2 regions of the Dyella sp. 2RAB6 genome follow, and region 1 is predicted to be linked to the other one. Evidence: riboswitches for the same ligand, from Rfam matches in the RefSeq annotation. Region 1 holds a riboswitch; the other holds the start of a gene.
The links. A riboswitch is a leader RNA that binds a small molecule or an ion and turns the genes downstream of it on or off. The one in region 1 is predicted to bind S-adenosylhomocysteine.
Positions count from the first base shown of each region.

Region 2: it holds a riboswitch for S-adenosylhomocysteine, as region 1 does, so the genes downstream of both, AB4083_RS12165 (ATP-grasp domain-containing protein) here and ahcY (adenosylhomocysteinase) in region 1, are expected to answer to the same signal.

Region 1 is NZ_JBFRGP010000003.1:303,819-307,225, forward strand. Features, by position in the region: gene ahcY (adenosylhomocysteinase) at 204-1,637, opposite strand; S-adenosyl-L-homocysteine riboswitch at 1,681-1,799, opposite strand; gene AB4083_RS07270 (S9 family peptidase) at 1,949-3,407, shown strand, end outside.
Region 2 is NZ_JBFRGP010000006.1:236,452-239,858, reverse strand. Features, by position in the region: gene AB4083_RS12170 (FAD-dependent oxidoreductase) at 1-1,211, shown strand, start outside; gene AB4083_RS12165 (ATP-grasp domain-containing protein) at 1,284-2,165, opposite strand; S-adenosyl-L-homocysteine riboswitch at 2,180-2,254, opposite strand; gene AB4083_RS12160 (FAD-dependent oxidoreductase) at 2,276-3,407, opposite strand, start outside.

The DNA of each region.
Region 1 (3,407 bases):
TGAAGGGATATATGGATGGATGATGACTACGGCGTAGGTTGGGGTGAGCCGCAGGCGAACCCCAACGTGGCCACCTCCAGACGCATCGCACCGTTAGGGTTCGCCTGCGGCTCACCCCAACCTACGCCCGGCGTGGTGGCGTCGGGCACAAAAAAAGCGCGCGGTGCGAACCGCGCGCTTTTCGTTTCCGGCTGGACCGCCGCTCAGTAGCGGTAATGGTCCGGCTTGTACGGGCCTTCCACCGGCACGCCGATATAGGCGGCCTGGTCGGCGGTCAGCTTGGTCAGCTTCACGCCGATCTGCTCCAGGTGCAGGCGGGCGACTTCCTCGTCGAGCTGCTTGGGCAGGCGGTAGACGGTCTTCTCGTAGACGTCCTTGTTCTTCCACAGGTCGAGCTGGGCCAGCGTCTGGTTGGAGAAGCTGTTGGACATCACGAAGCTCGGATGGCCGTGCGCGCAGCCGAGGTTCACCAGGCGGCCTTCGGCCAGCATGTAGATGCTGTTGCCAGTCTTGCCGAAGGTATAGCGGTCGACCTGCGGCTTGATCGTCTCGCGCGACACGTCCTTGGCGCCGTTCAGACGGTCGATCTGGATCTCGTTGTCGAAGTGGCCGATGTTGCACACCAGGGCGTTGTTCTTCATCGCCGCCATGTGCTCCAGCGTGATGATGTCCTTGTTGCCGGTGGTGGTGACATAGATGTCGGCGATGCCGAGGCTGTCTTCCACGGTGGTGACCTGGAAACCTTCCATCGCCGCCTGCAGGGCGTTGATCGGGTCGATCTCGGTGACGATCACGCGCGCGCCGAAGCCCTTCAGCGAGTGCGCGCAGCCCTTGCCCACGTCGCCGTAGCCGCAGACCACGGCGACCTTGCCGGCGACCATCAGGTCGGTGGCGCGCTTGATGCCGTCGGCCAGCGATTCGCGGCAGCCGTACAGGTTGTCGAACTTGCTCTTGGTGACCGAGTCATTGACGTTGATCGCCGGCACCAGCAGCTTGCCGGCTTCCATCATCTGGTACAGGCGGTGCACGCCGGTGGTGGTCTCTTCGGAGACGCCCTTCCAGTCGGCCGCGACCTTCTTCCAGAAGCCGGGACGCTCCTTGGCGGTGCGCTTGAGCAGGTCCTTGATCACCTGCTCCTCATGGTTGCCGCTGGGGGTGTTGACCCAGTCGTCGCCGTTCTCCATGTCCAGACCCTTGTGGATCAGCAGGGTGGCGTCGCCGCCGTCGTCGACGATCAGCTCGGGACCCTGCATGCCCGGGTGGGTGAGCATGTCCAGCGTGCAATCCCAGTACTCCTCCAGCGTCTCGCCCTTCCAGGCGAACACCGGGATGCCGGAGGCGGCGATGGCCGCGGCGCAGTCGTCCTGGGTGGAAAAGATGTTGCAGGAGGCCCAGCGCACCGAGGCGCCCAGGGTGCTCAGGGTTTCGATCAGGACCGCGGTTTCCTTGGTCATGTGCAGCGAACCGGACAGGCGCACGCCCTTGAGCGGCTGCTCCTTGGCGTAGCGGGCGCGGATCTGCATCAGGCCGGGCATTTCTTCTTCCGCCATGCGGATGCGGCGGCGGCCGAGATCGGCGAGGGCGATGTCGCGGACCTTGAAGTCCTGGCCGGCGGCTTCTTTGCTGACTGCGTTCATAGGTGTGGCTCCGGAAGTTTGTGCGGCAGGGAATGCCGCATCGGTTGACCGGGCGCCGTTTGAACATGAAAACCATCGAGCCTGGCCGGACTTGCGCAAGCCCCAGCTGGAACAAGCCAGGGTGGGATCGGCACAGTCACGGTCGCAGCGCCCCTCGACGGGAGTTCGCAAGTATAGCCGGTGGGCGCGTTGGGGATTCGTCTAGCCGGCCGTGGTGCCTGAACGGACGGGACCGTGACGGATGGCCTAGGCCCGGGCGGCGGCGTGCCGCTAAGGTCGCAAGTTTATTCGGCCACAGGTTTTCTGCCCCCATGAACCGTCCGCTCCGGCGTCTCGCTCTCGTTGGTCTCCTGCTGGCCGCGCTGCCCCTGGCCACTTCCGCCCGCACCCCGCAAGCCGCTCCGGCGCCGGCCGCCGCGGCCGACGGTTACCGCTTGCCGCCCGCGCCGCTGCAGGCACTGGTCGATGCGCCGCGGCCGCCGCAGCTGTCGATCAGCCCGCACCGCGACCTGCTGGCGCTGATCCAGACCCCCGCGCTGCCCGGCATCGACCTGGTGGCGCAGCCGGAGCTGAAACTGGCCGGCCTGCGCATCAATCCGCGCACCTATGCGCAAAGCCGCTTCTCGTTCGGCACCGACCTGTGGCTGCTGGATATCGCCAGCGGCAAGGAGCAGCGCCTGCAGGGCCTGCCGTCGCCGTTGTCGATCGCCACCACCAGCTGGTCGCCGGACCAGCGCTTCCTGGCCTTCAACCAGGTGGACGCGAAGTCCGGCCGCAACGAGCTGTGGGTGGTCGACATCGCTGCGCACAGCGCGCGCCGGCTCACCGAGCTGCCGCTCAATACGGTGGCCGGCCGCGGTTATCGCTGGATGTCCGACAGCCGGCGCCTGCTGGTGGAACTGCGGCCCGACGGGCAGGGCGAAGCGCCCGCCGCTGGCGGCATTCCGACTGGCCCGAATGCACAGGAGACGCGCGCCGGCGGCGGCGTGAAAGCGCTTCCCACCTATCAGGATCTGCTGCACAACGAGAACGACGCGCGCGTGCTGGAGCACTACCTGCGCGCGCAGGCCGCCCTGGTCGACCTGGACGGCAAGCTGAGCAAGCTCGGCGAACCGGCGCTGACTTTGTCGCTGCAACCGTCGCCGGATGGCCGCTACCTGCTGCGCGAACGCGTCGAGCGGCCGTTCTCCTACCTGGTGCCGGTGGACAACTTCCCGCGCCGCATCGAGGTGCTGGACCTGGACGGCAAGCTGGTGAAGGAAATCGCGCGCCAGCCGCTGGTCGACGGCCTGCCCACCGGCAACGACGCGGTGCGCACCGGCGTGCGCGATATCGACTGGCGCGCCGACGCCCCGGCCACCCTGGTGTGGGCCGAAGCGCAGGATGGCGGCGACCCCGCCCGCCAGGCCGACGTGCGCGACCTGGTGAAGACCCAGGCCGCGCCGTTCGCGCAGGAGCCCACCGTGCTGGCCAGGCTCGGCAGCCGTTACGCCGGCGCCTATTGGGGCAGCGGCGAGCTGGCGCTGATCGAGGAGTCCTGGTGGAAGACGCGCCAGGTGAAGGAGTGGCGCATCGCGCCGGACCATCCGGAGCAGGCGCCGAAGCTGGTGCGCGAAGGTTCCTCCGAGGACCGCTACAAGGATCCGGGCCTGCCCGCCACCGCGGTCGACGAGCGCGGCGAGCAGCGCCTGGTGGTCGCTGCCGACGGGCACGGCATCTTCCGCCTCGGCAAGGGCGCTTCGCCGGAAGGCGATCGTCCGTTCGTCGACA
Region 2 (3,407 bases), on a different contig from region 1:
CCGCCGAACCGTATGCGCTGCCCCGGATGCTTCCTCAGTACCTTACCGAAGCCATCCTCCGCGAGCGCCTGCGCGAGCTGGGACACGCTCCGGAATTCGGCTGCGAGCTGATCGATTTCAGCCAGGACGAAGCCGGCGTCGTGGCGCGCCTGCGCAAGCATGGCAACGACGAAGTGGTGCACGCGCAATACCTGGCCGGTGCCGATGGTGGCCGCAGCTTTGTGCGTAAAGCACTGGGCGTCGAATTCCCCGGCAAGACGCTGGGTGTGCGCGCCATCGTGGCGGACGTCACCCTGGCTGGCCTGTCGCGCGATGCATGGCATCGCTTCAACGACGGCTCGATGGAACGGCAGCTGGCGGTCTGTCCACTGGCGGGTACGGAGCTGTTTCAGATCCAGGCACCGATACCGATGGAAGGCGAGGTCGATCTCACCGCCGCCGGCCTCACCGCCATGCTGCACGATCGATCCGGACGCAGCGACTTGCTGGTGAGCTCCGTTTCGTGGGCATCGGCCTATCAGATGAATGCACGACTGGCCGATCGATACCGCATGCAACATGTATTTCTGATTGGCGATGCGGCGCATATCCATCCGCCGACCGGTGGCCAGGGGCTCAATACCAGCATCCAGGATGCTTACAACCTCGGATGGAAGCTCGCCGCCGTACTGCGCGGCGCGGCAGATGCGTTGCTCGATACCTACGAGCAGGAGCGCCGTCCTGTTGCCGCCGAGGTGCTCGGGCTTTCCACCCAGTTGCTTGCTGCGGCGAAGCAGGGCGATATGCGGCGTGGTCGTAATGTGCGGCAGCTGGATCTTGGTTATACGGATTCCACGCTTTCGCTGGAGTTACCGGAACGTGTCCATGGCCCCTATGCCGGAGACCGTGCTCCCGATGCGCCGATGCTTGGCGCCAGCGGCCAACCGATGCGGGTGTCTGCCTTGCTGAAAGGCACGCATTGGACGCTGTTCGGTTATGAAGCAGACCGCGCTTGCGTCCCGGCGCGGCCGGGGCTTCGTATTCATATCGTCGGCGAAGGCGCAGAGCTCGTCGATGATGGAGGTCATTTCCAGGCGGGCTATGCGATGTCCGCGGGGCAGTGGGTGTTGGTGCGGCCGGATGGGTATATCGCGGCTATCGTTGGCACGAAGCATCTCGGGGCGGTAGAAGTCTTTTTCCGGTACGCCGAGCGCGGCATGGCTGGGGCGTGAAACCGATGGGTCGGGTAGAAGGGGGACGGGAACAATTAAGCAGGGTTAACTCCACCCGTCCCCTTTAAACCCTCAGGCGGTTCGGCTAGCCAACCGCCTCTGCAAATTACCCGCGAAGCGCTCCGCCGCTCCCGGCTGTTCGCCAAGGTGCAGAAACGGCTCGATCATTTCCAGCTCCATCAGCAGGAAGCTGCCCTTGCAGATCACGCCGTCCACCCGCGCATAGGCACTGTCGGCATGGCCGAGCGCCGCGGCGGCGGATAGAGCCCGCTTGGCGCTGGCAATAAGCGCCGGATCGGGATCGACCTCATCGGCCGTACCCCCGAAGTCCGACTGCACCCGGTAATCGCCAGCCGCTGCCCGCTTGATCACCGCATGGCTGTACTCGCCATCGAAAAACAGCAAGGACCATTCGCCGTCGCTGACCACTTCGGGCACGAAGGGCTGCACCAGGTACTCGAACTCCACCGGCAGTTGCGCCACGACCTGCTCGAACGTGGCATCGCCAACGACACCGCGCGCCGTATACCAGGCCGTTCCGCTGACCGTCGGCTTGACTACCACCTCCTGGCCAGGCATCCGGGCCAGCGTTTGCCGCAGTTCGGTTCCCGCTGCAATGGTCGTGGGAATGATGTCGACACCTTGCGCCGCCAGTTGGGGCAGATAGCGCTTGTCGCTGTTCCAGCGCAGCATCGCCTTATCGTTGATCGTCGGAACGGGCAGGCGATCCAGCCACTCGCCGAACTCGGCGTAATGCTTGAAGTAATCCCAGGTGGAGCGCATCAGCACGGCGTCGTATTGCGACCAGTCCACGCCGGGGTCGTTCCAGACGCAGGGCACCGTCTCGATGCCAAGGCTTCGCAGCGAATCCGCCAGATGCTGGTCGTCCGGATGAATCCCCGGAATCATCGAGGACGTAGCGACCGCAAGACGATGTGTAAAAGATTTGGACATAGCCATTCCTCCATCAATGGAGGGCGCCCTTGCTGAGATATCGAAACCGAGCGTGGCGGATCAAGTCCGTCGCAGCACCCCTCGGTTCCGACGACGAGGCCATCGTTCGGTCAGTCGTTCAAATAGCCCCACACCTTTGAAATAACCACCGAGCCTTCGCCGACCGCGGAAGCCACGCGCTTGACCGATCCGGCGCGAACATCGCCCACCGCAAAAATCCCCGGCTGCGATGTTGCGTAGGGCGAGTCCGCCCCGGCGGCTTCTCCGGTCTCGACAAAGCCTTTCGAGTCCAGCTTCACCAGGCCCGACAACCAGGACGTATTGGGCTCCGCGCCAACCATGATGAAAAGCGCGCAGGTCGGCAGCGTGTAATCCGTTCCACTCTGGCTGTTGTGGATGGTGACGGAGTCGATCCGCTCGCCACCGTGCAGCAAGCGCACCGCGGAGCCATATTCGATGGTGATCTTCGGGTCCGCTTCCAATCGGCTGGATAGATAACTCGACATCGACGACGCCAGCGAGGTGCCGCGCACCAGCAGTCGCACGCGGTTGGCCGATCGGCTCAGGAACATGGCGGCCTGGCCGGCGGAGTTGCCGCCGCCGATCACCAGCGCCTCGCCGTCCTTGCAATAGCGCGCTTCATTTTCGGTGGCGGCGTAATAGACGCCGGCGCCTTCGAATTCCGCCAGGCGGTCGATCGGCAGGCGCTTATATTGCACGCCCGTCGCCACCACGATGGCGCCCGCCAGAAGGCGTTGGCCATTGTCGAAGGTCGAGCAGAACTTGCCGTCCTCCCGACGCTCCACGCTCACCACACGCCGCGGCATGATGAAGCGCGTGCCGAACTTCATCGCCTGCACTTCGCCGCGCCACACCAGGTCCGCGCCGGAGATGCCGGTGGGGAAGCCCATGTAGTTTTCGATGCGGCTCGAGGTGCCGGCCTGGCCGCCGATGGCGATGTCTTCCACCACCATCGCACTCAAGCCTTCGGCGCCCGCATAGACGCCGGCGGCCACGCCGGCGGGGCCGCCGCCGACGATCATCACGTCGACCGCTTCCTCGTCGGCCAGCTCGAAACTGAGGCCCATCAGCCTGGCGATCTTGTCGGGTGTCGGTTCGCTCACCACGTGGTCGCGGCCGAAAATCACCGCGGGACAGTCCGCGGAAATCGCACAACTGGTCGCGATGCGATGGGCTTCCGCACTGCCAATCGCGTGTGACGCATACGGCAGGCGGTTGCGG